DNA from 3 places in the Fictibacillus sp. B-59209 genome. Region 3 is predicted to be linked to each of the others. Evidence: riboswitches for the same ligand, from Rfam matches in the RefSeq annotation. Region 3 holds a riboswitch; each other region holds the start of a gene.

What was found. A riboswitch is a leader RNA that binds a small molecule or an ion and turns the genes downstream of it on or off. The one in region 3 is predicted to bind S-adenosylmethionine.
Region 1: another riboswitch for S-adenosylmethionine. It lies ahead of metX (homoserine O-acetyltransferase MetX); the one in region 3 lies ahead of P4361_RS20460 (methionine ABC transporter ATP-binding protein).
Region 2: another riboswitch for S-adenosylmethionine. It lies ahead of P4361_RS21505 (YezD family protein); the one in region 3 lies ahead of P4361_RS20460 (methionine ABC transporter ATP-binding protein).

Annotation. Positions count from the first base shown of each region.
Region 1 is NZ_JARMMC010000045.1:5,126-16,273, reverse strand. It holds gene P4361_RS22935 (GDSL-type esterase/lipase family protein) at 171-836, shown strand; gene P4361_RS22930 (terpene cyclase/mutase family protein) at 824-2,686, opposite strand; gene P4361_RS22925 (fructosamine kinase family protein) at 2,770-3,669, shown strand; gene P4361_RS22920 (DUF2238 domain-containing protein) at 3,661-4,275, opposite strand; gene proC (pyrroline-5-carboxylate reductase) at 4,381-5,217, opposite strand; gene P4361_RS22910 (cysteine dioxygenase) at 5,418-5,990, opposite strand; gene P4361_RS22905 (cell wall hydrolase) at 6,211-6,804, shown strand; gene P4361_RS22900 (universal stress protein) at 6,842-7,330, opposite strand; SAM riboswitch class I at 7,495-7,603, shown strand; gene metX (homoserine O-acetyltransferase MetX) at 7,686-8,780, shown strand; gene P4361_RS22890 (MDR family MFS transporter) at 8,810-10,414, opposite strand; gene fabL (enoyl-[acyl-carrier-protein] reductase FabL) at 10,698-11,148, opposite strand, start outside.
Region 2 is NZ_JARMMC010000038.1:3,944-15,091, reverse strand. It holds gene P4361_RS21545 (SPFH domain-containing protein) at 1-1,293, opposite strand, end outside; gene P4361_RS21540 (NfeD family protein) at 1,310-1,846, opposite strand; gene P4361_RS21535 (NAD(P)-binding protein) at 2,096-2,710, opposite strand; gene P4361_RS21530 (sirohydrochlorin chelatase) at 2,713-3,459, opposite strand; gene cobA (uroporphyrinogen-III C-methyltransferase) at 3,460-4,242, opposite strand; gene cysC (adenylyl-sulfate kinase) at 4,320-4,931, opposite strand; gene sat (sulfate adenylyltransferase) at 4,943-6,091, opposite strand; gene P4361_RS21510 (phosphoadenylyl-sulfate reductase) at 6,119-6,820, opposite strand; gene P4361_RS21505 (YezD family protein) at 6,914-7,030, opposite strand; SAM riboswitch class I at 7,162-7,271, opposite strand; gene P4361_RS21500 (sulfite exporter TauE/SafE family protein) at 7,496-8,398, shown strand; gene P4361_RS21495 (hypothetical protein) at 8,466-9,317, opposite strand; gene P4361_RS21490 (heavy metal translocating P-type ATPase) at 9,330-11,148, opposite strand, start outside.
Region 3 is NZ_JARMMC010000029.1:53,307-62,229, forward strand. It holds gene P4361_RS20445 (SagB family peptide dehydrogenase) at 250-1,815, opposite strand; gene P4361_RS20450 (TOMM precursor leader peptide-binding protein) at 1,838-3,778, opposite strand; gene P4361_RS20455 (putative thiazole-containing bacteriocin maturation protein) at 3,775-6,099, opposite strand; SAM riboswitch class I at 6,404-6,509, shown strand; gene P4361_RS20460 (methionine ABC transporter ATP-binding protein) at 6,586-7,599, shown strand; gene P4361_RS20465 (methionine ABC transporter permease) at 7,589-8,254, shown strand; gene P4361_RS20470 (MetQ/NlpA family ABC transporter substrate-binding protein) at 8,276-8,923, shown strand, end outside.

The DNA.
Region 1 (11,148 bases), on a different contig from region 3:
GTACACGCTATGCATTTACGCTGACATGCTGTGGTACATCCCGTCATCAACTAAAATATAACACTCACTTAAAAAAATTAGCAAGAATTTTATCTCTTCTCATTTTTTGTACCTTTTCCACTGTAAGTTCATATTTATAAAGTAACTGAGAGTGAAAGGTGCGGAGCAGGATGGGCTTATCTTGGAAAGTGAATTCTCATTATACCGCCTTAGGAGATTCCATTTCTGTGGGAATCGGCTCTTCCAAGGAATGGGGAAGCTTCGTCCAACGGTATACCGTTCTCTTAGAGCATACTCTCTTTAAGACATATCATCTTTCAAATTTCGCTAAAAATGGCTTTACAACACTCGATGTACTTTCTTCGATTGAGGAGCCGAAGATCAGAAAAGCCCTCATGAATTCAGAGATCATTACCATCACTGCAGGCGGAAATGACTTGATCAGGGCTGGGAAAAAATATCTTTTAAAAAAGGAAGAAGTGGAATTTCATCAAACGTTAAAAGAGTGCCAAAGGAATATGTCTGCCATTTTAAGGAACATTATTGAAATGAAAGAGAAGGGGAAAAAGAATTACATTATCCGCTTAACGAATATATACAATCCTTACCACAAGTGGGATCTTGCTTATAAATGGGTAAACTTATTCAATGCTTATATCCAGACGTTCCAGAAGTACCCCAACGTAAGGGTCGCAGATATTTACTCCTTATTCGTCAGACGAGAAAAAGAATTGTTGTCATGGGACAGTATCCATCCTAACAACCTCGGCCATAAAATGATAGCTCAAGCAGTCTACGACACGGGTTTTGGCCCGTTAAGCCCTCACTTTGACTGAAAATATTTTCTGAAAACATGACTTAATGCATTCAGTGGCCAAATCCGGCTGTAACTGTGATACAAAACATAAAAAAATCCTGGCAGGGCGGATCCTGTTGGGTAATTTAACGCGGATGCATCATGATAGGAAGAAAGCAAATAATTTACTCCATTAGCAATAGCGGTTGTTGGCTGCGGACTCATCGAAGTGAGAGCATCAATGGCCCATGCAGTTTGGACAATCGTCCCATAACCCAAAGGTACATACCTCTTCGCCTCATCACTATAACATGATTCGCCCCAGCTCCCATCCGTATTTTGGATAGCCTCAAGCCACCTCGCAGCTTTTTTAAGACATTTATCTCTGTTTACCTGTATTCCAACAGATGCAAGCCCTGTTACAGCCGCCCATGTTCCATAGATATAGCAGACACCCCATCGTCCATACCATGATCCATCGGACTCCTGATGCGACTTCAGCCAATTCACGGCACGGCTTACAGCAGGATCCTTTATAGTCAAGGTTGTATAACTGCCTAAAAATTCAAGTACTCTTCCTGTGATATCAGGGTTTGACGGATCAATCAAAGCGTCGGATGCATTTTTAACAGGAAGCAGTCCAAACCATTCTTTATTTGTATTTTTTTCAAAAGCAGGCCAGCCGCCGTCATCGTTCTGCATGGCAAGCAGCCAGGTTATTCCTTCTTGCCAAGAGTGAAAGGAAGGGGGTGAGAAAGCAGCCTGTATTGAAATGGAGCGTAAAGCTGCCTGAGTATCATCCGTATCGGGATGGATGGAATTGGTTTCAGAGAAACCCCACCCACCGGGAGCGGTTTCTTTACAATGAACCTGCCAGTCGCCTTTTTTGGTGTGCTGGTGTTCGAGAAGAAAGTGAATCCCTTTTTGTATGTGATGATTTGCAGGTGAGATGCCGGCTTCGATCAAGGAATAGAGAAGAAGTGAGGTGTCCCATACAGCAGAAGGTGAATTTTGAACAAAAAAATGAGTGCCATTATTACATAAAAGAGAAATAATCCCTTGAATGGCCTGAAGAATGATTTGTGAATGTTTCGGATAGCCAAGGGAAAGCAAACCATAAATCATGTAGAACGTTGAAGAGGCGTAACTAAGCAGGGTTCCGTCTTTTTCAATTCTGTCCAGCATGTACCGTTCCAATTTTTTATGAACAGAATCAGAGGGATCCTCTAAGCCGCTAAAAAAACGAATTACCGAATCATTTTCAAGTTCCGGCCAATAGTATTCATGATTCCGATCACCCGTTAAAGCAGAGAGCTGATGGCTGCAAGGATGAAATACAAAGAAATCATTTCTCATGGCAGCAATCAGTGGTACGAAATGAACTCTCGCATAGCTGCTCATATCGTAGAACTGGATTGGAGATAAGGATGGGGGATCGATTAGTAAACCGGGATCAAAGGGGATTCTGGGCCAAGGTATAACACCATTTACAGACAGAAAAGCGCGCGTTAAAAGACTTGCCTTTTTTAATCCGCCATGATAGAGAATAAATTCTTTGGCCATTTTCATTCGTTGACTGTCAATATTGAGATATCCAGCGTAACAGAGTGCAACATACGCTTCAATCGTAACAGAAAGATTGCCTTCTTTCTCATCAGGGTATACTTTCCATGTTCCGTCCAATTCTTGTTTTGAAAGAATGCGTTCAGCCAATTTTCGTTTTAACGGCTCATCATTCCACTCCCATAATACAAGAAGGACAAGCAGATAGGCATCTGTTGTAACTGGATTTTCAAAACAAAATCTAAACGAGCCATCTGCCTGCTGGAAAGATAGCAGATCATGGCAGCGCCGTTCAATCTCATTTCTGATTTTCTCCAAATCGAGCATTGGGGTTACACCCTTCCCGGATGACTAGAGTAAGAAATCAATACATCACATCTCCAATCTATATGAAGCAGGTGGGGGCAATTATGAATAATGAACATAACACAGCGTTCTGCAAGCTGTTAAAAGAACATCTGGAACGTCTTCAAGATCCGGCTGAATCACTTCAAATCCGAAGGGTATCCGGGGGCAGCATCAACGAGGCTTATGCTGTTCAAACACAGAAACAGAAGTATTTTTTAAAAATACATCGCCGTGCACCAGAACGTTTTTTTCAGTGTGAGGCGGCCGGACTTGCTGCAATAAGAACAACTCAAACCATAGATGTTCCGGATGTTTATACGTATGAAGACAACAGGACTGGGGACAAAGCAAGCCTTATTTTGGCAAAGTGGGTTGAAGGAAAGAAAACGAAAGATACAGAAAGAAAACTGGGAGAAAGATTTGCTGCTCTTCACAGTTCTCCCGGACCGGTGCGTTATGGATTGAATCACGACAATTTCATCGGAACTATTCCGCAGCCGAACAGCTTATATTCAACATGGACAGCGTATTACATAACGAAACGGATTCTGCCGCAGATTGAAAGAGGAATTGAAGGAAACGGAATGGATTCAGAACGAATAAATAGGTTGTTCAAAATCATGGAGAGGATGGAAAAGGATCTTCCAGAACAACCTGATGTTTCCTTACTGCATGGAGATCTATGGGGAGGGAACTGGATTACTGGAAAGAATGGGGATCCCTTTCTGATCGATCCCGCGATTCTTTATGGCCATCATGAAATGGATTTGGCTTTCGCAGAATTGTTTGGCGGATTCTCTGCTGATTTTTACCAGGCTTATGCTTACTTTTTACCAATTGAAAAAGAATATCAAGACCGTAAAGAACTTTATCAATTGTTTTATCTTCTCGTTCATTTGAATTTATTTGGAGAAACATACGGTCGCCCCATAGATCGAATTCTAAAGAAATATTTATCGTAGTTTTTCAAGCTGCTGATCATGAAGGCGGTATAGTAGAAGATAGCCAATGATCGACCCGACAAAAGCAAGGGACATATCCCATTGTGAATCCCAGATATCCCCTTGGATTCCCAGAAAATCTTTGGCAGAATGCCCTTCCATTTTCGCAACCAGCCACTCGATAATCTCATATCCTGCGGCGAGGGAGAGAATGATGCTTAAACTGAGGAGAATAAGCCAAAAACGGCGAGGGAGGCCTTCCAGCCTGAGCAAAACTTCTCGTACAGGAATAATCGTGAGCCCCTTAAAGAAATGTCCGAACCGATCATAATCATTTCGTTTGAGATGAAAGGTATTCTGAATCCGCTCAAAAAGGGGGACATCATCGTACGTATAATGGCCACCGATAAACATTAATATGAACACGATGGAAAAAAGGCTGTAGGAAAGAGTTGTAAATTGAAAACGTTTATAAGTAAGCATAAGGATTAGGATTGGAAGGACAGCGGGTGATACTTCAAGAACCCAAGTGAAATAATCAGCCGGGCGGAAAGCAGACCAGACGAAAACAAGCGCAGTAAGCAACAGAATGTACAGATGAATATTTTTTGGATGGTTTATTTCCATGTGTGCTCCTCCTGATTTCCTTTTTATCAGTATGAGGGACACAACCGGCAGTTATACCTTATCCTAAAATATAAAAAATCGCCCAGGTCGGGCGATTTTTTATTATCATACAAAAACTTTCTCGAATTCTTTGCGGATCTCAGCAGATCGTTCTTTTGCGCTGATGATTGCTTTAGTAAACGCTTGGCCAGCTTCATTTTCCCGCAGAGCATCCAACCCTGCTGCTGTTGTGCCGTTTGGGGATGTAACTTTTTTTCTTAGTGATTCAGGTGATGCATTTGTATCCAGCACCATTTTACTGGCGCCGAAAACCGTTTGTGCTGCAATCTCCCTTGCAAGGTCCTCATCCAGTCCTTCAGCCTGAGCTGTTTTTTCAATATGTTCAAGAACATAGTAAATGTAAGCCGGACCGCTTCCTGCTATACCTGTAAACACATCCATCTGTTCTTCTTCAATCACTTTTACCCTGCCGATCGCAGAAAATAATTCTTTTGCGATTTCTATATGCTCCATTGTGACCGATTGTCCACCAGTTACGGCCGTAATGGATTCTCCAATCGTACTGGAAGTGTTAGGCATTACCCGAATAACCGGCTGTTCATCAGGAAGAATTTCTTCCATAAAGCCAGTAGATATCCCCGCGAGAACAGAGAGTACAATTTGATCTGGCTTTAGTTTGGGTTTCAGCTCGATTAATGCTTTTTCTGCATCTTTCGGCTTCATGGCTAAGATGATCAGATCCGCTTCTTGGACCCTTACTTCACTGTAAGGTAAGGCAATCACCTTATATTTTTTCATCAGTTCAATTCGTCGTTCTTCATTTTGTTTATTAGTCATCATGATATTGCTGGGCGGTAATTTATCTTGATTGACCATTCCGGCAGCTATTGCCTCGGCCATGGAACCTGCCCCGATAAAAAGCACCTTTTTAGTTTCTAACATGCAACCTCTCCTTATTGCTGTGCTGAGTTCACTTAAGGTCCTATCTTAACATGTAAAGAAGAGGTTTCAACCCTTTACCGGGACATCGTCCGTTATAGCCAATAATCTCTAAAGAAAGGGAGAATTAAGGAGGCTAAACTGCACATATTGTAAGAAATTATGGGAAAACCTTTTAAATCCCTGGATATGCGGAAATACATTCATCGCTTAGCAGGCTGTGACGGGAGCAAAATGGTTTGCAGCAACTGTCTTTGTTCATCAGGCCACCATGCTCCACAATCTTCTGAGACGATGCAAGCTGCACATTTTTCAAGGTCAAACACTTTCATACCGGAAATTGGGGGAGAGTAGACGTGTAAAGTAATCAGCGGATCCTTTTCATGAGTACCCATCTTATGAATCATTCCTCTTCCAACGTTTAGGAGCGATCCTTTATTTTCAACCTGTTCTTTCACTGGCACAGGCTGTCCGCCGGGCTGGAGCTTATAGAGTGTGTGGTTTGAAGAGCCAGATAAAATCTGGACCCACCCATATGACTGCCCATGGTCATGAGGAGAGCAATCCAGGGCAGATGCCCAATGCATAACGAGAATTTCTACGTGATCACTCTTATAAATTAATTTCCTGCCATAGGGTTTGTTTTCTGGATCCCTGATAAAAGGGCCGGCGTCCTTTACACTAGCTTGCAGTTTATGGATAGCATCAAGCAATTCCTGTGAGGTAGGTTGAACGAGCGGAGTGAAGAGTTTTTCAATCTTAGTAAGGAATAGCAAGTTATCATCCTCCTGCCGAATTAAATGGGGTTATCTATAGTATATTGGAGCCACTTATCCAGCATGTGCTCTGAAGGAAAATCGGTCAATGGTCACAAAAAATATCATATATCCGAAACATTACTCCTAGGGGCTGCGTTAGTTCGCAACAACAAACGGGTGACCAGGAATCGTCCTTTTACTTTTGACGAAAACACAACGATCCAGGAGGTATAAATTTATGTATAAAAAGATTGGTTTAATTACAGGAATAACAGCCATTGGGCTCTCTATAGCAGGAGGAACAAATGCAAGCGCACATACGGTAAAGGAAGGGGATACACTTTGGAAGCTTGGTCAGTCTTATAACGTACCTTATGAAAGTATCAAAAAAGACAACAATTTAGACGGAAATATGATAAGACCTGGCCAGCAATTAAACATACCGGCAGTTAAAGGGGTAAGTGAAGATCAAGTGAAAGCTTCTTCAGAAGATAAAAGACTTCTCGCTTCTCTTGTTGAAGCTGAAGCAATGGGTGAAAGTTTTGAAGGTAAAGCTGCAGTTGCTGCTGTTGTCTTGAACCGAGTAAAGGCTGATAGCTTTCCGGATACGATCAAAGGGGTTATCTACGACAAAGGTCAGTTTGAGCCTGTCATGGAAAACAACCTGAAAAAGCCTTCACCTTCATCAGAAAAAGCTGTTGATAAAGCATTATCCGGTTATGACAATACGAATGGATCGCTGTTTTTCTATAATAAAACGACAGCGGTAAGCCGTTGGCTCGATACAAAGCCTGTCAATATAGTAATCGGCAACCATACATTCAGCAAGTAAATTAAAGCCTCAGGCCATTGAAAGGTCCGAGGTTTTATTATCGTTCACTTGAGCTCTTTATGCTAAGACCCGATGATTCAATTTTTTGGCTGTTCCGGGCGATGAGAACATCACAAGTGGCATGCCTGGTGATATATTGTGAAACACTGCCGATAAAAATGCGTTCCATAGCGTTTAACCCGGTTGCACCGCAGACAATTAAATCTGCTTCATGCATGGAAGCGAAAGAAAGGATTTCTGTTTTTGGAGTTCCGTAATTAGATAAGGTTTTAACATTTTTTAATCCATGTTTCCTTGCCATCTCATCATAATTTTCAAGAAGGGATTCACTAAAACTCTTGTCACGGTTCATCTCGAAGTTAACTGCACCTGCGTCTAATGGAGCAGTAGGGATTTTTTCCTCAGAAATATGAACAATTAGCAATTGCGCATGATATTCTTTCGTAATTTCTATAGCTCTGTAAAAGGCAACCTCCGAAGATTCCGATCCATCCACACCAACAAGGATTCTTTCGTAATAAGGCATAAAAATCACCCCTTTTTTGTAAACTTATATAAATTCATTCCCTATATATAAGAGAGGCAAACATAATTGTAACATTTGTACCCAACCTCCAAATTCCATTTGACAAACCTATAGGAGTAAGGTATTTTTGAACGTATTAAAGTATTTGAAAAATTCATAATTGACTCTTATCAAGAGTGGTGGAGGGACTGGCCCGATGATACCCGGCAACCTGCAGATTATTTCTGAACAGGTGCCAAATCCTGCAAGGCAGAAGGCTTTGAGAGATAAGAGAAGGTCAAGCCCAAGCGGATAATTGCACCTCTCTGAATCTTTTAGAGAGGTGTTTTTTGTTGAATAAATGGGGGGATATCTGTTGGCAAATACACAATTATCTGCTGTAAATGATACTGCAGCAATAGGAGAACTTACGTTAGAGTCTGGAAAAGAGCTGAAAGATGTCCATATCGCTTACCAGCGAATCGGCGCAGCAAATGCACCTGCCATTTTCGTATGCCATGCGCTTACAGGTAATCATTATACGTTAAACAGTGAGATGGGAGAAGGCTGGTGGGCAGGTCTATTGGGAAATGGGCAGTATATTGATTTGGAGAAATACCAGGTGATTACTTCAAATGTATTGGGAGGGTGTGACGGATCAACAGGACCACTCTCGGTCAATCCCGTTACTGGAAGTCCTTACGGAGCTGAATTTCCATTGATAACAATCAGAGACATGGTGCAGGCCCAAAAGAAACTTTTGGAAGTACTCGGCTTGGGACGTCTAGAGGCAGTGATCGGCGGATCGTTAGGCGGCATGCAGGTATTAGAGTGGGGACTGATGTATCCTGATTTTATGGAGCGTCTGATCCCGATTGCCGTAACCCCTTTTCTAAGTGATTATGCGATAGGTTTCAATGCAGCGGGAAGAACGGCCATCCTCAGTGATCCCTTATGGAATAACGGACAGTACGGTAAAGAAAATACACCAAGGAAAGGGCTTGGCATTGCTCGGATGATCGGTATGCTCACTTATCGTTCGGGAGCATTGTTCAATCATCGATTTCAGCGAAAACAAACAGAGAATTGGGAAACCATTCATGAGGATGCAGCCTTTTCAGTTGAATCCTATCTTCAATACCAAGCGGATAAATTAGCGGACCGTTTTGATGCCAACAGTTACTTAACACTATTGAAAGCGATGGATACTCACGATATCGGCAGAGAAAGGGGAGGAGTATCGGCTGCTTCCCAGAGCTATAAGGCTCAAATGCTTTGTGTTGGTTTCACCGGTGATTTGCTCTATCCTTCTGATTTAATGGAACAGTTTGTAAAAGATGTTCAAGCTGAAAATAAAAGAGCAAAATATCTTGAGGTATCCACCATGTTTGGCCATGATGGATTTCTGACAGAATTTGATAAGTGGGGGAACTTGCTCAAAGAATTTATGAGAGAAACAATAAAGACATGAGGATATAATCCTCATGTCTTTATTTATCACTATTCAACAGCTGGTTTTTCAATAACCGCCGTCTGATTAGAAGGCGTATGCTGTTCAGGGCGCTCCCGGCTAATTCTTCCGCCGCCGACGGATAAAGCGACCAAAATACCCGCTCCAATAAAAATCAAGCCTGTTAAAAATACAGTGGTAAAAGAATCACTCCATGCGGTCTGTATAGAATGAATAACGGTATCTTTAATTGTATCAGGCAATTTAAGAAGATTTGGATGGATTAAAATGCTGAACAATGCATCTGTTTTGTCTGCTAACTTTTGAAAGATCCCTTGAAGCATTGGGTTCGTTTGTTCACTCACTACATCTTTCATTTTTGTTTCTAAGGAATGGTTCATCACTACATTTAGAACAGTGATACCAATCGTACCGCCAATTGAACGGAAGAACGTTGATGCAGAAGTAACAGCTCCCAGTTTTGTTTTCGGAAATTCATTTTGAATCGCGATCATTAATGTCGGCATAACAAGACCCATTCCGAATCCCATAATAATCATATAAGCGTATGCTGTAATTTCATTGGAATCAACACCCATCGTGCTCATCAAGTAGAAGCCTACTGCTGTAATGATCATGCCCGCAGTCAATACGGTTCGATAAGGAACTTTCAATAGAAGTCTTCCTCCAATAATACTCGCCAGGATGAGAGAAATCATCATCGGTGTCATGGTAGAACCAGCTTGTGTCGGAGTTACACCCAGAATACCCTGCATAAACATCGGAACGAACATGATCGCACCGAACATGCCTAAGCCCAGTAAAAACCCTAGAGCATTTGTTGTGGCAAAAACACGGTTTTTAAACAGTGAAAGATCTAGGACAGGCTCTTTTGCCTTCTTTTCTACAAATCCGAATACGATCAAGAGAACGATGGAGAAGCCGAAGATCAATCCGCTTTCCAGAGAAACCCATTCAAATTTATCTCCGCCAAACGTCAAACCAAGGAGCAATAAGACGATGGCAGGGATTAGAGTGATGATTCCAAGATAATCGATATTCACTTCTTCTTTTGGCCTTACCAGTTCATTTTTCATTCCAACAAAAATGAGGATGGCAGATAAGAGACCAAAAGGAACATTAATTAAGAAAATCCAGTGCCAGCTGATCGAGTCGACTAAAAATCCACCGATGAACGGACCGATAACAGAGCTTAATCCGAAGATTGCTCCGAATACTCCCTGCCATTTCGCACGCTGTTCCGCTGTGAAAATATCACCGATAATGGTTTGTGAAAGAGGCATGATCATACCGCCGCCAAGACCCTGCAGCCCGCGGTAGAAAATCAATTGTTCCATAGAATTCGCTGTTGCACATAACCCGGAGCCAATGACGAAAATGACGGTCCCAATCAAATAAAGGGAACGGCGTCCGTATAGATCCGAAAGCTTTCCGACGATCGGAATTATCGTAGTAGATGTAATTAAATAGGCAGTAGTTACCCAGGCAAAAATAGAAAATCCATTTAACTCACCGATAATGGTAGGCATCGCTGTACCAACCACGGTCTGTTCCATTGCGCTGAAAAACATCCCAATAATAAGGCCCAAAAGGACCATATTGCGGTTGATAGGCATTTGTTGTTCAATTTTCATATGATTGTTCTTCTCCATTCTGTTGTTATACTAATTGAATCTTTAAGTGTTAATCTTTGCTATACTCCTTCAACTCAGGAACCTTTGTGCTTTCATGTTCTCATGGTAGTATTTTTACAATTCGTTTTGATCACCTTCTATGAAATGACCCCCAGTCAAATTCTCAATTTAATTAACCTACTAAACTAAAATCACTAAATCATTATATTACTGATATGACCAGTCAGTCAATCTTATAATTTAAAAAAACGCCCAAAAATTATTAGGCGTTTTTCCAGTGTATTTAAGCAAGCAATGATAGGCCGCCGTCCACTATAATGGTTTGCCCTCTAATCATGCTGGCTGCAGGTGTACAGAGGAAATAAACCGTTTCAGCGATATCAACCGGTTCAACAATTCGTCCCGCCGGGTTCTTCTTCTTCGCTTCGTTTAAGAGTTCTTCCCGATTAGGGAAATGCTTCAGTGCATCCGTATCAACAGCTCCGCCAGATACCGCATTGACAACAATTCCTTTAGGCGCAAGTTCGACAGCAAGATAACGGGTGATTGCTTCAACCGAAGCCTTGGATACACCAACGGCTACGTAATTCGGAAGTGCTCTGATTGATCCAAGACTCGATAGAGCAACGATAGCACCTGAACCTTTTTCTGCCATAAGCATCGCTGCTTGCTGGGAGGCAAACAGGTACGCTTTTGCGTTGATGTCCTGAGTCCAATCCCAATGGCTTTCTTCA
Region 2 (11,148 bases), on a different contig from region 3:
GGACAGAGGGCTTGCCACTTCTTTCGCATACGCCGGCAGCATGTTCACGATCATATCGAGAATAGCTGCCTGGCCGAACATTTCAAAGGCTTCGGCGATTTTTTGCTTCGCTTCTGCTTCAGCCAGACCTTTCAAACGGATAACTTCTGCTTCTGTCTCCCCTTTGGCCCGCTCAGCTTCTGCTTTAGAAAGCCCTTCAAGACGTACTTTCTCAGCCTCAGCTGTCGCCATCGCTTCCACTCTATATTTATTGGCATCCGCCTCAGCGAGCTGTTTGCGCTTTTCCGCTTCTGCCGCTTGCTCCACTGCATAACGATCCGCATCCGCTTTTTTCTTTACTTCAGAATCATATTGTTTCTCGCGTCTCGCAATCTCTTTTTCTTCCAATTCGATCTGTTTTTGGCGCTCAATGATCTTGATCTGCATCTGCTGTTCAGTAACTTCCTGTTTGGCACGCGCTTCCTCCAAGTGGTATGCCTGGTCCGCTTTTGCTTTTGCGATGTCCTGTTCTCTGCGGAATTCTGCAATTTTCAGCTGATTTATCTTTTCTGCTTCTGCAACCTCTGTCGCACGCTCAAGCTCGGATTTTTGTGCTTCTTTATTCGCTTGTGCCCGTTTGATGCGTGTTTCTTTTTCAGCTTCTGCCGTTGCAATGTCAGCGTCTCGTTTCACCTGGGCAATCCTCGGTTTTCCGAGAGCCTCAAGATATCCATTCTTATCCCTTACATCTTTAATCGTAAAGGATACAATCACAAGACCCATTTTCGCCAGATCCTGAGAAGCAATGCGCTGAACCTCCTGAGAAAATTTATCACGATTTTTATAGATTTCTTCCACGGTCATGGAACCGAGAATGGAACGGAGATGGCCTTCCAATACTTCTCTAGCTTCGAGCTCGCGGTCCTGCTTCGTTTTTCCAAGAAACTGTTCAGCTGCTGTTGCAATTTCCCCGATCGAACTGCCGATTTTTATGATAGCCGTTCCATCCGCTGTGACCGGAACCCCTTGCTCCGTATAAACTTCCGGTGTCTGAACTTCAAGCTTGCTTGAAAGCAGGCTCAGTGGCTCGGACTGCTGGAAGACCGGGAATACAAAGGTACCTCCCCCGCGAACAATCTTGATCTTGTTTCCTGATTCATCAATGTTCACGTTCTTGCTGCCAAGGAAACTTCCCGTTACGATCAGCGCCTCATCTGGCCCTGCGGTCTTATACTTTGTAATAAAAACAGAAATCAGGGCAACTACAACAAACAAAACAATTCCCGCAGCGATAAAAATAGGTGTCATTTCCATTCCTCCAATTCATTAGTTACAATAATGCGGTTTGTTCATAAGGCATAACATGAACGACGCCGCTTTTCACATCCACGATTAAAATCTTGGATCCTTGCCCGATCGGCTCATTATCCAGGCTGATCGCTGTCTTGGCAATATTTCCGCTGATCCCCTCAATAAAGACTTCTCCAAAACCATCGGACGGGATGGAAGTAATCACTTTACCGATTCTCCCCCGTAAATCCTCCTCAGCGTAATTGAGTGACGCTTCTGCGGAGGCAAGCGGGATCAGGACAAAAATGTTCAGCAAGGACACAAGGATTAAAGACGATCCTGCCGATATACCTAAGATGAACCAGCTGTTAACAGATGTTATTGTTTCCAATACATAGCCGCATGCACCCAGTATGGTAAAAAAAGAAAGTACAAGAGTCGGACTGAGAATGTGGGAAAAAACCTCAAATGCTCCATGGATGAGATCACTGACCAAAACATATAGAAAGGTGATGCATCCAAATACGATTAATCCGGTTAAATAGATGGTTTCCATCGGATACCCCATAATATCCATAACGCCTTCCCCCTTCTCTTAATGAGGTTTTAACCACCTAAGTATGTAATCAGCCATTCACCTTCCCCCTCTCCATATCTGGGAATATCGTAGCATAAACCGCTTGGAATAATTGGTAAAAATTGTCGAACTTCCACAAAATTTCATGTTGTTCTAATTATATAAACGGATAAAATATGAAAAAGTTTCATATTTTGGAAATTAAATTCAGATTATTTATTATTCATCTTACAAAAGGAAAAAGCCTCCTTAAAAGGAGACTTTCTGTTCTAGAGTACGTATGAAATTTTCCTGTTCATCTCTTGAATGAATGAAGCGTTCTTCCAGCAGCTCATGGAGCAGCGACTGTTTTTCATCTAAGGAGGCTTCCCATTCTTTAATTCGTTCTCGGCATCGAAATAAAAACTGAGTGTAGGCCTCGTAATCTTCTGAATAAGCAGCCAGTAACTCTTTTTTAATCCGTTTGGCAAGAATCGGACTTGCTCCTCCTGTTGAAACAGCCATGACCAGCTTTCCTCTTCTGGCTACCGCGGGAACCGAGAAATTTCCAAGTACCGGCTGATCAACGACATTAACCAGCTGGTGGTTTCCTGCATTTTCGGCAATCCGCTGATTCACTTCCGGCTGATCGGTCGCTGCAAAAATGATAAATGCGTCCTTATAATCACTTGGTTCCACAGATTTCTTATCCCATTTCAGGAGATGTTCATGCTGCATTTTTTGGATCGCCGGAACAGCCTCAGGACTAACCACCTTTATTGCTGCTCCTGCCTCAAGCAATCCTAAAATCTTGCGATGGGCGACAGCTCCTCCGCCAATCACTACAGCAGGCTTACAATTAAGATTCAGCATGATCGGATACATGGCTACACAACCGCACTTTTCGTTTCTGCTTCTTCAATTCTTGTGAGGAGAACGTCTTGCAGAACAGGATGGTATCCGAGCGCCTCGCACAAAATAAAGTTTTGATCACTCTGTTTTTGCTGTTGTGCTATGGCTTTTTTCATCCCGCTGAGCAGGATGCCGGGAAAGAGAAGATAAGGAACAACGATGATCTGCTGATACCCCCAGCCTGAGAGCCTCAGCATCTCTTCAAAGCTAGGTTGAGCAGCAGTCAAAAAACACGTTTCAACCCGCGGCACCTCATAGTTCTTTTGTAAATTTGCAGCAATGGCATTGAGATCTCTTTTCACATCAGGGTCACTGCTTCCTCTTCCAACGAGAAGGATTACAGCGTTCTTATGAAACGTATCAACAGACTCTGTAATCCGCTCCCATAATAAATGAGAGAGAGAATCGTGCACTCCGAAAGGCTTCCCGTACGATATCTCTACATTTGGATACCGTTCTTGCTGCAGCCTTATTTCCTCTGGAATATCCTTTTTTGCATGAGCTGCCGTTAATAAAAGAACCGGTATTGCGCAGATGGAGGCTGCTCCTTGACGGACACATGCTTCAACCCCTTTGGAAATATCAGGTGCTGACAGTTCCAGAAAACAAACTTCCTTAATGGGATAGTCGCTGGCTCCCATGCACCGTTTCGCAAATTCCAATGCTTTTTCCATGCCTGCTTTTGTTCTGCTGCCGTGGCAGATGAGGAGTAATGCTTTCATTTACAACGCCTCACTTATAATAGAAGAATCCTTTTCTATTAGCGTCTTTTCAAACCAGCTGATCTTTTCGCGGAGTTTGACTACCTCTCCAATGATGATCATGCTTGGATTTTGAATCCCTTCATTTCGTGCTACTGTTTCAATCGTTTCAAGAGTGCCTGTAACCGTCCGCTGCTCCCCAAAGGTTCCCCATTGAATTAAAGCAGCTGGTGTTTCTTTGCTCTTCCCATATTTTACGAGACTTTCACAGATGTAAGGGAGGTTCTTAACACCCATATAGATTGCAAGTGTATCAATTCCTTTAGCAAGGCTTTCCCATCTCTGCTTCTCGTCCTCTCCTTCTTTCCGGTGGCCGGTGACAATAGCAAAGCTGCCTCCATAGTCTCTATGAGTAACTGGTATACCAGCATAAGCCGGTGCAGCAATTCCAGATGTAATACCTGGAACCACTTCAAATTCCACATGATTTTTAACTAGAGCTTCCGCTTCTTCACCGCCCCTGCCGAATACAAAAGGATCACCACCCTTTAACCGGGTGACAACTTTTCCTTTTTTGGCATACTTCACTAAAAAATGGTTGATCGTATCTTGCTGCATCGTATGAAGATTAGGGAGCTTTCCGCAATAGATCAAATCTGCACCTGGCTTTGCATAATCCAGCAGATCTTTATTAACAAGCCGGTCATAAAGAATAACATCAGCTTCCTTAATACATCTTGCTCCTTTGATGGTGATTAATTCCGCATCCCCCGGTCCAGCACCCACTAAATACACTTTGCTCAATTTCATTCACCTGCCTCAGCTGTTTAGTATCGTTTCCCTTTCATAGATTTCAAAACTGTTGCTGTTATAGGCCACGATTATTCCTTCCTTTTGATCAGATTCTTGCTTTCAAGAAAAGAGATGACTTCGGCCGTGCATTCCTCAATCGTCGAGGCCTTCGTATCCACTGTAAATTCTGGAGATTCCGGCTCCTCGTATGGGGAATCGATCCCAGTGAATGCTTTGATCTCTCCCTTTCTTGCTTTTTGGTAAAGTCCTTTCGGATCTCGGTTTTCACATTCTTCGAGCGGACATTTTACGAAGATTTCAAGGAATTCATCACTGCCTAAGATCTGTCTCGCCTGATCCCGATCTTCCTTAAATGGTGAGATAAATGCCGTCAGCACAACTGTTCCGCTGTCTACAAACAGCTTGGATACTTCACCGATCCGGCGTATGTTTTCTTTCCGGTCCTCGTCTGAAAAGCCAAGATCATTATTTAAGCCGTGGCGTATGTTGTCGCCATCCAGCACATAGTTTTTCACCTGCCGCCGAAACAGTTCTTTAGCAACCTCATTGGCAAGAGTCGATTTTCCTGAACCCGATAGCCCTGTCAGCCATATTACGAAACTATGATGGGCATTTTGTGTTCTTCTATCTTCCTTTGATACGGCCGCCTGGTGCCATGTAATGTTCTGTATTTGGCTCATCATGTTCCTCCTTATGCGATTACTGTTTTTTCTTTCAGACCTTTGATCAGTACTTCTACGACTTCTTTGCGGCTGAAGGTGGCTGGCGGAAGCTCTCCATTTCTCAGCAGTTCCCTCACTTTAGTGCCTGACAAAATCACATGATCCTCTTTGCTGTGAGGACATGTTTTCGATGAAGCCATTCCTTCGCACTTTGTACAATAGAAGCTATGTTCAAAGAACATCAGTGTAATGCCTAGTTCTTCCGGAGTAAACCTGGAAAAGATTTTTTGTGCATCATACGTCCCATAATAATTGCCCACACCTGCATGATCCCTTCCAACGATAAAGTGTGTGCATCCGAAGTTTTTGCGGACCATCGCATGAAAAATGGCTTCCCTCGGTCCTGCATATCTCATCGCTGCCGGAAATACGGCCAAGAATACCCGGTCTTGCGGATAATAGTTTTCAAGCAGGATTTCATAGCTTTCCATCCTCACATCAGCGGGAATATCATCGGATTTCGTTTCTCCAACAAGCGGGTTCAGGAACAGTCCATCTACGGTTTCAAGGGCTGTTTTTTGAATGTATTCGTGTGCTCGATGCACAGGATTTCTTGTCTGGAAACCTACAACTGTATTCCATCCCCTGTCTCTGAAGACTTGGCGGGTTTCAGCTGGATCCAGACGATATTCAGTAAACCTCTGTTTTTCAGGCCTCTTTACGAGAGTGATTGATCCTCCGACATAGTAAGAAGGGCGTTCCAGAAGTTTTTTAACCCCAGGGTGTGCAGTATCTGCCGTTTGGTAGACCTGCTCTGCTTCATGCTTAATGTCCGGGCGGTAAAGGTCTTCCACCTCGATGACTCCGTACGTTACACCCTCAAATACGAGCCTCGCCTGATCTCCTGCTGATAGCGTCCTGGCTTGTTTTTCATGAACTGGAAGGACGATTGGAATGCTCCAAACCGTTCCATCAGCAAGACGTAGAGAATCAACGACAGATTGATAGTCTTCTTCATTTAGAAAACCGGTAATTGGGCTGTAGGCTCCTACACCGATCAGTTCAAGATCACTTAAGGATGTAGCATCCAGTTCCATTTCCTTTTGAATGTGGTCCGTTGGCAGATTTGGTTCATAACGGTTTATCAGCTTTCCTCCATGCGGCAAAATTGATGTCATGTTAATTCCTCCTGTAATTTTACTTTATTATTCGTGAAGTCCACACTCTGTTTTCCCTTGCCCTGACCAGCGTCCTGAGCGGGAATCACCCGATCCGTCAGCCGGAAGCGTGCACGGCTCGCAGCCGATGCTCGGATACCCCTGATCGTGAAGCGGATTGTAGGGCAGATTCTGCTTGTAGGCGTATCTCCAAATTTCCTTCCACGTCCAATGGATCAGCGGACAGATTTTCACGGATTTAAAACGTTCATCCTTATTGATGTACTGAACATTGCTCCTCCCTGCCGACTGCTCCCTCCGGAGACCCGACAGCCATGCCGGTGCTCCGTTCAGTGTTTCCTCAAGAGGGGCTACCTTTCGTATATAACAGCAGAGGTTCGGTTCTCTTTTCCATAACTCGCTGCCATGCTTTTCCGCCTGTTCCAACAAGGACAGCGAAGGCTTCTTCATCTCAATCTTCATTTCCGGATATCTTTTTTTCGCCTTTTCGATCACCTCGTACGTTTCCTTGAAGTGAAGGCCTGTATCCAGGAAAACGACTCTTGCATCTGGTTTGACCTTGGATACAAGATCCACCAGGACACTGCCTTCTATTCCGAAGCTGCACGCATAAACGAGTGCAGCTCCATATTGCTCATACGCCCATTTCAGTACTTCGAGTGCCCCCTTCGTTTCACTGTCTTCCGGAAACGTAAACTCCTGTTCTTTCCATGTGTCAAACTTGAGCATGTTAACCACCCCTCCAATGAAAAAGGCAGCTTTAACCATAAGCAGCCATCCTGCTATGTTAAAACCGCCTCTAGTTTTCTAGTCAGCGAATATTTATTTAAAACGTACCTTTTCGTTTTTTTCCAGCTGAATCAGCTTTCCATCCTGAATAATTAACGTGATGGACCCATACTTGATACTGTTCAGCATTTCTTTTAACTGTTCAAAAATTTCATCCTGGCTTTTACCGTTTACCACATCAGAACCTCCTCGTTTAATATGCTTTGTTAGGTTTTTTTAGGAATTAAAATGGCAATAAAAAAACCTTTCCATTTCGGAAAGACTGACGAGGTAAACATATTACCTTATCTTCCAAAATGTAATAAACATTCTGCTGGAGTTAGCACCTTGCAAAAAAATGCAGGTTGCCGGGTTTCATCGGGCCAGTTCCCTTCACCGCTCTGGATAAGTTTTTTTATTTTTTTAAATAATAACACACATTTATGCTTTCGCAAACCCTATTATTCTTATCGGATTAAAAAATATTTATTGAAATATCCAAAAATTTTATTGACAGACTTTCATTCCATTGAATATAGTAGATACTAAATTCGAAAAGAGATACACTGCTGATCGGAAAAACCGAAGGCTCTTAACTTTACTGTTAAGGGCCTTTTATTTGTTAGGAGGAGTAAAATGAAAAAACTGATCATCCTGGCCCTGATTGGACTCGTTGCACAACTGATTGACGGGTCACTCGGAATGGCTTACGGACTGACTTCGACTTCCCTGCTGCTGGCCTTCGGAATCGCTCCGGCGGTTGCTTCGGCTTCGGTTCACTTTGCAGAGGTTGTTACGACAGCCGCCTCAGGTGCATCACACATCAGGTTCGGTAATGTTGACCGTAAAATTATCTTTCGTCTCATTATTCCGGGATCCATTGGGGCATTTACCGGTGCCTGCTTTTTATCCAATCTTCCTGGCGACGCAGTAAAACCGTATATTTCCTTTTTCCTGCTGTTCCTTGGTTTCTTTATTCTGTACCGATTTTTATTTAAAAAGAACAACAAGCCTGTTGATCATGAAAAAGCGTTCAGCCGCAAGCAGCTCATCCCGCTCGGACTTGTTGCTGGCTTCTTGGATGCCACCGGAGGAGGAGGCTGGGGACCGGTAGCCACACCTGTCCTGTTAGCCAAAAACGGCACAACAACAAGAAAAGTCATCGGTTCCGTGGATACGAGCGAATTTGCTGTTGCCGTTTCTGCTACACTCGGTTTCCTCATCTCTCTCGGATGGGAGCAGGTCAACTGGATGTGGGTTATCGCCCTCATGGCGGGAGGATTAATCGCAGCACCGATCGCAGCATGGCTCGTCCGCATTATCCCTTCGCATATTTTAGGTGTAGTTGTTGGAGGATTGATTATTGTAACGAACGCCCGGACGCTTTTGCAGTCCGCTGGAATCTCCGGTACAGCACTGCAATCGGTCTATACCGTGCTGGTCGTCGTTTGGCTGGCGGCAATTTTCTTCAGCATTAGAAAAAATAAAAAACATTCTTTCTCAGCTGGACCACAAACTGAAAGCACTAATCTCCACTGACACATCACAAACAATAATTTATACCAATAAAAGCTGACTCAAATGAGTCAGCTTTTATTGTATTCTGCTATTTCTTCACTTCAATAATGAATGGATAGGTGATCACTTTCCCATTGATCTTAAACTCCGCCCACAATTTATAAAGTCCAGGTTCCTCAAATTCCGTCTCAAATTTTGTATCTTCAGGAGTGGAAGGATGAACGTGGACATATTTTTCTCCTGTATGATCTAAGACCACAACATGGCCACGTGCTCCAAGATAAGGTTCAGGTTTTGCATCACCCATGCTAAATTGCAGCGTAACAGGCTGGCCAGCTTTAAATTCTTTTGGCGTCAATGATACCTTGTGTCCATCAATTGTTTTTGAAAAGGTGGTATCTGCCTTCAATTCTGGCTGGTGAGTATGATTTCCATGGCTTCCCGCTTCAATTTTCAACGGGGCAACGGCATAAGCTTTATTTTTGGGCTTGATGTCTACAAATGCATTGTAGGTTCCAGGCTGCAGACTGTGCTTTACTTCAAACGAGCCTTTACTGGTCTTTTGAGGATGAAGGTGATTGTATTGTTTTAAATCTTCGCTGACCAGAATGAAGTGCATCAGCTTTTCATGATTGACCTCCAGCTCATCGAAAGGCCTGCCTTTTTGATCTTTTAACTGAATCGAAATGACACCATCTTTGTAGCTGACGGAAGGCTTAACCTCACTTTTGGCCAAATCACCAGAACTATGTCCATCATGTTCTCCATGTTTATTCCCATGGTCCATGCCAGGCATTTCTGAATGACCACCTTGATGGCCGGCCTGCTCCCTCTTCCCGTCCTTGCCTTCTAAAACGTCATAAACAGCATAGCCAGCCATGATCAGAATGAGGATACCAACAGCAGACAGCACCCAGTTGCGGATGTTTTTGCTTTTCATCAAAACTCACCTCTACAGTTTAATTTTTTGAAGCCTAAGCGCGTTCAATACAACGGATACCGAGCTGAATGCCATAGCAGCTCCTGCGAGCCACGGAGCCAAAAACCCGCTGGCAGCGATCGGGATGCCAAGTGCATTATAAGCAAACGCCCAAAAAAGATTTTGTTTAATGTTCCGTATCGTGCGTTTGCTCATAAAAATAGCGTCAGCAATACTGTTCAGATCACCGCGGATCAATGTAATATCAGCTGCTTCCATCGCTATATCCGCGCCTGTTCCGATTGCCATCCCGATGTCAGCTGCAGCAAGTGCTGGTGCGTCATTTATACCGTCACCTACCATTGCTGTTTTTCTGCCTTTCTGCTGAAGTTTTTTCACTTCTTCAGCCTTTCCTTCTGGCAGCACTTCTGCAATAACCTGCTCGATGCCAGCCTGATCGGCAATCGCTTTTGCGGTCCTTGTGTTGTCTCCGGTAATCATCCATACATCAATGTTCATCGCATTTAAACGGCTGATGGCTTCCTTGGATGTTTCTTTTATCGTATCGGCCACAGCAACCATCCCGCTGTACTCTCCATCTATAGCTGCGAGCATCACCGTCTTGCCCTGCTCTTCCAGCTCTTCCATTTTTTCAAGAATAGCCTGCAGTGGTATATCATGATCATTCAACAGCTTTCTTGTACCTATAAGTACTCTTTTTCCATCGACCACAGCCTGGATACCGTGTCCGGGTATGGCTTCAAATCTGCTGGAGGAAAGAGGCATGAGGTCCCGTTCCGTCATTCCCTCAACAATTGCCTGGGCGAGAGGATGTTCTGAATTTTTCTCAGCGCTTCCAGCAAGAACTAACAGCTCCTGCTCAGAAAGCCCTGAAGCAGGCAATATATCTGTTAAAACCGGTCTTCCGTTCGTGACTGTTCCTGTTTTATCTAAAATAATGGTATCGATCAGGTGTGTATTTTCTAGATGCTCCCCGCCTTTGAAAAGAATGCCGAACTCAGCTGAACGTCCCGATCCGGCCATGATCGATGTCGGGGTTGCCAGACCGAGCGCACATGGGCAGGCGATGACAAGAACGGCGATCAGTTTTTCAAGAGCTCCTGAAAAATCTCCGGGTACAAGCCAGAAAAACCAAATGAGAAAGGTTACAACAGCCAAACCGACGACAATCGGAACAAAAATCCCAGAAATTCTGTCTGCTAAGCGCTGAATCGGTGCTTTTGAGCCCTGTGCTTCTTCCACCACTTTAATGATTTGGGATAACACTGTATCTCTTCCAACCTTCGTTGCCTTGATTTTCAAAAAACCATTACGATTGATCGTTGCTCCAATGACCGTGTCTCCTGATGCTTTATCAACAGGGACACTTTCCCCTGTCAGCATGGATTCATCGACAGCAGAATAGCCTCCAACAACCTCTCCGTCAACCGGGATTTTTTCACCTGGTTTGACTGAAACAACATCTCCTGCTACAACTTCTTCCAATGGCAGTTCCAGCTCTTCTCCGTTACGGATTACAAGCGCTGTTTTTGCCTGAAGTCCCATCAGTTTTTTTATGGCCTCAGAAGATCTTCCTTTTGCCCTCGCTTCAAACAATTTACCGAGTAAAATCAAGGTGATAAGGACAGCCGAAGTCTCAAAGTAGAGTTCAGGCATGTTATTGCCATTGGCTGCTGCCTGTATGGTCAAATAAAGGCTGTAAAAATAAGCGGCGGATGTACCCAATGCAACGAGTACATCCATATTTGCACTTTTATTTTTCAATGCTTTATATGCACCTGTATAAAATTGTTTCCCTACAATCAATTGAACGGGCGTTGCCAAAGCGAGC
Region 3 (8,923 bases):
GCCATTGAGAAATTGAAACTGGCAAATAGAAAACATGCAAAAAAGGAGTGAAGGGCTGTAGGGCCCATCACTTTTTGGGGGATTTGGTGAGATTGAACGCTCGTTTTTTCCCGGCTTTTTCTCCGAGCGTGGAGGATGTAGAAGAGTTTAATCAAACGTTTGTTTAATAATTAGTAAACCCTGTAAAGCGAACAGAATCATTCGGGCTTTACAGGGCTTGAAGAATTTCATCTAGTATAGGTAACCGCATCAGTTATACAGGTTTCCCTGTAATCTGGGATGGGGCCTGAAGCAGCCCAAAGGGATTTGGAGCAGGCTGGTTTTTCCTTTTTCACTCAGTTTATAGAGGTCATCATAGGATTGGACATCAAATCCGAGAAGAGGATGCCCGCCCATATTTAATGCCGAAGCTGCCAGAAGCAGGTGCTGAGACAGAATTCCAGCTTCCATGTGCTGAATACGATGTCCCCTGTATCCATAAGCGTTCTTGTAATGATCCTTATGGCCAGAGATTGTGAAGGAAAGTGGAACTTGAGTCATGTTTACAGTATCAGCAAGCAGTCCGTCTTGCAGCTGGCATCGGAAATCACCCTCCTGAATAGGTTGTAACGCATGATTGGATCCATCATAAGAATAGGAGCCATTGGGTATACCTTTTATGTTATACATACAACAATAGAGTGAAACACGGTAAGGAGGTTTCTGAAAAGCATAGTCTAGATCATTTCGGTAAGAAAAAGTGGAGAAGGCTTCGAATAGAAGGGCTGATAAGGTTTGTTGGTTTATGGGTTTCTGAACAAAGTCCATTCCAGGCGAATATCGATTTCGGCAGGCGGAATAGAAATCATACGATAACCGGTCCACACGAGGCAGCAGGTGAAACGGATGTGCTTGCTCTTCTTTCTTTTCTTTTTCCATTTGCTTATGAGTTGGGAACGAGTCCAGCATGCACGCCTCATTCATCTTAATCAGCATGGAATATTCGCAAATTTTCTTGGAACGGACGTAATGCTGATGGTCAAGTGGTTTCAGTTCACCGCATAACGAAGCAGCATTGGAGGGTTCCTCTGTTTCATCACTCGTAAACCAGTTCATGGCTGGATTAACGGAAAGAGGAATCACCGCATATACACTTTCTTCTTGCTCGGATAGTCCTAAAAGATGATGAATAGCACGGTCAAGAAAATGGTAATACACCCCCGTCTCAAAACCCATGCGTCTTCCTGTTTCCAGCAGCTGACCGATCACAAAGCCGGTATCCAGCCCTTGCAGACGGTAAGAAAAGTTATGGTATTTGAAAAAATTCTTCCAAAAAAACGTGGAGCTAAATACGGTACCAAAAGTGGAGGAAAAGTCACAGCGATTGCCCAGAGCTCTGTTCAAGTAGCTGTCAAAATTCCCTTCCCTTAAACAAACTAAACGATGGTGTGCAGCATCATAGTGATAAATGCCTTCAGGCAGATCCTCAATTTTCAAATAGATGTAAAGTTCAGTTGGATACAGTGCACCGCCGGATGGAGCAAAGCGCCGGAATGCTGTCCATTCTTCTGTTTGTTCAGCAAAAGGATGTGTTTGGCTAACCTGTGTAAGCCCGAAGGTATATTTAAGAAAGTGACTCATTTCTTGGAGATTTGGTTTTGAGTTTCTTTTCTTTTGTTCGAGATGGAGGGGTATATTTGCGGGTAATTCCACTACAGGCAACCCCCGGTAAAGCTTATAGGGAAGGGGGGCGTCGTCCCAATTCGCCTCCCAGTCCCGGGGTTTTATTTTGTCAGATTCATAATGCAGGTTATGCAAAAATTCATCGAGGTTCATTCCTTTTCCCCCTTTGGGACTGCTATGGAAATGGATGAGGATACGGGTTAAGGCTGCTATAAGTCAGCGGCTCTCTCGCATATCCGAGTTTCGCTGGTATGTTCAACACCCGATCCAATCCCTTTAGTCGAGTAAGGTGATGTCCAAATGTCATGGGCAGCATCCCGGGTATCACTACTTTTACACAATGTAGCCCGTTTCGTTTCAGTTCAGGGCTTGTTTGGTCCACAACAATGACCTCCAGCTGAAGCTGGCGAAAAACTTCCAGGATCTCCACAACATCATCCAATAAATCAGCGGATTTACGAACGGGGTGAAATTCCTGTTGAAAGCTCCTTTTCGGGCGCTGATCGAGAAGGAAGAATAAGCGTTCCTCCGCTTCCTTTAACCCGTATAGCATCGAATGGTCTTCCATATGATGAACGAGTAACGAATCATCATACATCTGCCTATATTTCTCCCGTTCCTTTTCCAGCTTATCGTCCATGTTGAGAAGCATGCCTGAGAGTTCTTGAACTGCTCCTTTTACAGCTCTTAAAGGATCAATGTGGGCTCCAGCGGCACATAAAAGATTCATGCCCGTTTGCTTCGTGTTTTTGGCAAGCGCCCAAATGCTGGGAATGCCGTTCTCGGTCGTCGAATTAAACAAATGCACCTCATATCCGGTCACTGCGTGTATGCGCTGAATCATGAGCTGAAGCTCCAGGTCGTCTATGGTAGACAGATCCAGACGAGGAATAGGGAGTTGGCCGTACCATGTCATTAAAAATGAATCCCGCTCAACAATTTCGAAAATACCGTAAAGAATCGCTTCCTCCATGCTTCCGCCGAGTGCACAGCCGTTAGAGGTTTCATAAACAAAGCCTTCCCCGCCACCCAAGCTGTAATAGGCGAACGTCTCTGGTACCAGGATGGGCCGGTTCTGTGATAAAGAATAGCCCCAAACCCAATGAATGGGCCGGTCGGGGTCCAATGGCCTGAAAGGAAATCCTGGCATGTCATATTGTTCCTTTGTATGAAGTCCTATTGATCGAGGGTTAAGGGCATGCTTTTCCACCTTGGAATACGGTTCATAAACCATTGTCCGTTTACCCATTGGGGAATAGCCGCAGTATCTCTCCAGTCCTTCTAAGATGGCTGATTGTTCACTTTGAGCATACGAATGGGTTCGCCCACCCGTTAACTCGTCGCCTGATAGTAGAGGAAGATTGACAATCGTATCGGCAAAAGGGGAAATGAAGTCATATCGTTTATGATTAAGAAGGCCCGTTCTGCTATCTAAGTAATCCTTGCCCAGAACCTTCTCCATATCTTCCAGCGAGCGGCAGCGATAGCTATCGATTGATGTCTTCGGGCTTTGTTTCAGTATGATCTCTGCGGTATCCGCTGTATCCTCTGGAAGATCGCCGCACACAGGGCAGTATGGGTCAGGCAAAAAGAAATGATAGGATAGCCGGAGCGTATTTAACTGCAGAAGAAATACATGTTCATACGTGCGGGCTTTTTCTCCTTTTAACAATCTATGGACCTCTTCTTGAATGAGATAGGAAGTTTGCAATAATCCTGAAGCTGAAGCCCAAGGATCTTGCTCGATACCAGGTTGATCCATCTTGTATTCTTTCATTTGGAATTGTTCTCTCCGGTCAGATCCCGCCATAAAACGGCGCCTATCCGCGCACTGAGAACACCCCTGTTTGTCTGGAAGAACAAGCGGGCCAATGTTGGCTTCACCAAATGATACGAATCCCCGAAGCCAAGGGATGCCAAAGAACGAAAAGGCCTCATCAGCTTCTAGGTGTTCAGCCGGAACCCAGGAATCGTGGAGCACTAATGCCAGATTTCCTTGATTCGGAATGGCTTCTTTTACAGTGGCCCAGCGTGTAATGGAATAGAGCCCGCTCAATTGTTTGCTTACGGTGTCAGCTAACATTCCGTTTCCGATGATGATGATGGAGTGGCTCATGGAAGTTCCTCCCCGCTTAACGCAATCCCATAAATGCCAGCCGTATTCTCTTTAAAAATCGCTTCCAGATGAAGTTCAAAGATGTTTGCTTGTTTTTTATTCTGCCTTAATCGATTTATTGCAGAATGGAAGGTTTCGTCTAACGGCTTTTCTTCAAAAGAAGGAACCCGAACCTTCTGTTGAGCATCCTTTTGCGATGTAATGGAGGAAACCGCAACCCCATAGGGATAATGTGAGGTTTCTCGATTTTGAGAATCCATCACAGCCGTTTGTAATGCTCTGCTTAAAGCCATCTGCATATTCAATCCAACGCTTCCATACCACTTGCCGTTTGATTCAACCCAAACGACAGGAAAACCCAGTACTTCACGGCCACATAAAAATTCTGGTTCAGACTTCTTGGTTCTCAGAGCCTGCAGAAAAAATTGGCAGCGATGATCATTGACAAGACTTACATCCAATGTGGCTTTAGTGACACCGTGATCTGCTTGCTTCACAAATTCTTCATGAAGTGCGTTTTGCATTGCTCTGCATAAACCTTCTGCAGGGGTCTTGCCCATCCCGATTCCCCATGATGAAGGATGCTCACTGAAAAAGTCATTCCCAAAACTCCTGGCATATGTTTCAATTCCAATCAGACCTGCCTCCAGGCGAGCTTCTTCATGCGTGAGTCCTGAACAGACAGTCTCAGGATAGAGCTTGGCAGGGCCTTCTGAACGCGGATCAGCAACCTGGACTTTGCATTGTGATAACGGGAGCTGGAGTAAATCTGCTTCCTCCCAAAGATGAAAAACACCACATTCTTTTGAAGTAATCCGGTAAAACAGGGAATGTAAGTCCATTTGTTGATGATCGCATGTTTCAAGGAATGTAGCCGGGTCGTTAATCGGTTCGGCATAAACACGCCCAGTAACCAACGGGTGAGGGAGAAAGGTGTGCCAGCTTCCTTCGAGCGTTTCCAAGTTAAGCAAGTAAAATGGTCTTTCTCTTTTTCCCTCATGTACGCCCGTGATTTCTTTAAAAAGCTCAAAAACCGCCACATTGGCTATTAGCGCACCTGCTGTTTGTGATAAGGAGTGAGAACCATTGCCTTCTTCATTCAGCCTCTGGTGCAGTCTGCGGAAGGCAGACTCCCAGCACGAATCGGATTCAGCAGAAACGAGCGGGCCGGCAAAAGCTAAGTCTTTTAAAATAGTAACGGGAAGAACAGTCTTCTTTTGTTCCTTGCAGATGGCCAGAAGGGTACGAAGTTGAGATAAATCACTGTCCTTGCATCCATATAGGATGCAATCAAACGGTTCTGCATTTTCTCTCCAAGAATTTTTCCCGGAACTTAAGATGGTGATTTTGGTTTCGGGCTCTGACTTGCGTGCTTCAGCTATCATCTCATTTAACCGCTGCTGAATCGTTGGGTGTGATTCAGTGAGTATGACGCTGAAAGAAGGAAGCCCTGATTCAATCAATGATCGAACGAGAGAGAGGAGAAGCGAATCCGAACCGAGCACCGCTACTTTTGCATTGCGGTAAACTTGGAATCGATAACCGCCCGAATCACGAATATGATCTAAATATTCGATTTGGGAGGCATACTTAGCAAGGATGCGATCAGGAAGCTGATGTGGGAGATCCTGGCTTACATCACGGACAAAACCGTTCTCGTACAGAACATGTGCGATCTTATACACTTGTTCTTTATAAGCATCTGGTAAACCGTTTGTGACAGAATCAAGAGTATGGGTTCCGTCGAAAATAGGAATTAATTTTTCCAGCCATCGGTCAATGGTGCTGCCTTCCATTCTTAAAGATTTTACGTTGTTCCGGAGATATACACCTTTAGCTGAATCCGGAAAAACAAACGTGTCTCTGTTTACTTTTAAACACATAGAAGGATTTAATTTTTGCATGATCGACCTCCTCTTTAGAAGCTCTACATCTTTTACATCATTTAACTCTATGGATGCCTGATGTCCATTATGCCTATCCAAACGATAAAAGCCCTGCCGAGGGATATGCAGGGCCGGTCTTTTGTTAAAATACCTATCACTACCGATCGGAAGCTTAACTGCTTCCGCCACGACCGCAGCGGCCGCAGCCGCCACAACGGGCACAGCCGCCACAGCCGCCGCAACGGCCAAAGCAGCCGCCACAGCCGCCACAGCCAAAGCAGCGGCCAAAGCAGCCGCCACAACCGCCACAGCCACCGCATACACCAAAGCCACCGCATACACCAACACAGAAACCAATGCCAAAGCCAACACAGAGACGAGCGGAATCACTCGTATCTTGATCCTGAGGATAATTCGGGGTAACATTGCTGACATTTACACCATCAGTGTGCAGCCCCTGAAGATCCCACTTGAATTGTTCATTCAATAAAAAAACCTCCTACTTTATTTTACGGGTTTAACGAGCTGAGAAATCGCCAGAACACAAACGTTTTTTCTGGAAAAGTACCCTCAAAATAAAATATGGGATGTGGTTGTCCCAAGTTACTGTCCATATGCCTAGTTATCATACGGCAACAAATATAAACGTTTAATTCCGACAAATCTACTATGGATAGTATTGACAATGGAGGAGAATCGCTTTATTATTAGAAATGTTCTAAAAACAATAGCATAACCGTTCTTATCGAGAGTGACTGAGGGATTAGGCCCTATGACGTCCGGCAACCTCCAATTTGGAAAGGTGCCACTTCCTACAGAATGATTTTCATTCTGAAAGATAAGGTGATTGAATTTATAATCCAATGCCTCTTTCATGATGAAAGGGGCTTTTTTATTTGGAAAGAAAGAGGGGGTTGTTTCATGATTGAAGTCAAAAATCTGTTGAAGGTTTACCGTTCGAAGAAAAAAGAGATCGTGGGGGTCAACAACGTATCTCTTACGGTAAAAGAAGGAGAGATCTACGGCATTATCGGTTACAGCGGTGCAGGGAAGAGCTCTTTGATCCGATGTTTAAATTTATTGGAGAAGCCAACATCGGGTGAGGTTTGGATTGATGGGGTGAATCTTGCCTCTTTAAAAGGAGAAGATTTAAGAAAAGCCCGGTTAAAGATTGGCATGATCTTTCAGCATTTTCATCTGGTCAGTTCAAAAACCGTCTATGAAAATATTGTATTTGCCTTGAAAGCAGCGGGCAAATCAAAGGATGAGGCGGAAAAGCGAGTATTGGAACTATTGGACCTCGTGGATCTTGCGGATAAGAAGGATCAATATCCGGCTCAGTTGAGCGGAGGTCAGAAACAAAGGGTCGGAATTGCCAGGGCGCTTGCCAATAACCCGAAGGTGCTTTTATGTGATGAGGCAACTTCTGCCCTCGATCCAAGCACAACAAAGTCCATCTTAAACTTATTAAAGGACATTAACCGCAAGCTGGGATTGACCATCGTTCTGATCACGCATGAGATGGAAGTAGTGAAGGAAATCTGCCATAAGATAGCCGTCATGCAAAATGGTGAAGTGATTGAGGAGGGCGAGGTCTATGACATCTTCTCTGATCCTCAGAAACCGCTCACCAAAGATTTTATTAACAGTATCCTGCAATTTGAATTGCCTAAGCAGCTCATTGAAAACCGCAAAGGGAAGATCATCAAGATTCAGTTCAAAGGCGAGATTGCCGAAGAATCAGTGGTGTCAGAGCTTTTCCAGAAATACAACGTGAAAGGAAATATTCTGCACGGGAAGATTGAGTACATACAGGATATCCCTCTGGGCATTTTCATTATGGAGCTTACAGGTGAAAATTCCGAAGTAGAGAGAGCGATCGAATATATTACAAGAAAAACAAGGAGTTTGGAGGTGGTTTATGATGTTGCTTGATTCACTTGTACAGCTTCTTCCTGATTTAAACAATGCGTTCTTCCAAACACTTTATATGGTGGGCATCTCTTTAGCCGTGGCCATCATCATCGGGCTCCCGCTTGGTGTATTGCTTTTTGTAACCGATAAAGGATTATTCCTTGAAAATTCCACTGTGAAAAGTGTTACAGGGTGGATCGTCAACTTGATTCGTTCGATTCCCTACATTATTCTTTTGGTGGCGTTATTGCCGTTAACCAATTTGCTTACAGGGACAACAATTGGGCCTACTGCGGCTTCCGTATCCCTCTCTGTTGCTGCGATTCCTTTTTTTGCAAGAATGGTTGAAGCGTCACTCCGAGAAATCGATAAGGGAGTGATCGAATCAGCCGTAGCAGTTGGGGCAACCTCATGGATGATCATTAAGGATGTGCTTCTTCCGGAAGCCAAACCGGGTTTGATTCAAGGATTAACAATCACGACAATCAGCTTGGTCGGTTATTCAGCCATGGCAGGTATTGTTGGCGGGGGAGGAATCGGTGACTTGGCCATCCGATTTGGGTACTATCGCTATGATAATACCGTCATGATTACCACGGTAGTCGTTTTGATTTTACTCGTCCAAATCATTCAATTCACCGGAGATAAGATCTCCAAACTCGTAGATAAAAGATAAAACAATAGGGGAGAGAAACAAATGAAAAAGTTTACTTCAGCACTCATTCTATTACTAGCCATTGGTGTTCTGTCAGCATGTGGCTCAACTTCCAGCGGATCATCAAGCTCAGGAGACAAGAAGAACATCAGCATTGGAGCAACAGCCGGCCCATACAGTGATATGGTCAATAAAGCCATCAAACCTGAACTGGAGAAGAAAGGATATAACGTTAAAATTGTAGAGTTCAGTGATTACATTCAGCCGAACCTCTCATTAGCTAAAGGATCTATTGATGCGAACCTGTTCCAGCACAAAATCTATATGGAAAACTTCGCAAAAGAAAAGAATTTAAAGCTTTCTGAACTGATTATTGTACCAACTGCGCCAATGGGTGTATATTCCAAGAAATTCAAAAAGATTGAAGACATCAAAAACGGCAGCACGGTAGCCATTGCCAACGATCCCGTTAACCTGGCCAGAACGCTGTTAATGTTCCAGGATGCCGGTCTAATTACCATCAAGAAAGAAGTCAATCCATTAACCGCTTCAGAAAAAGATGTTCAAGAAAATCCGAAGAAACTTCAATTCAAGCCGCTTGAAGCTGCGCAATTGCCAAGAGCGGTTGGAAGTGCAGATGTATCGGCCGTTCCGGGTAACTTCGCGCTTGCGGCAAAAATGAAATTGCAG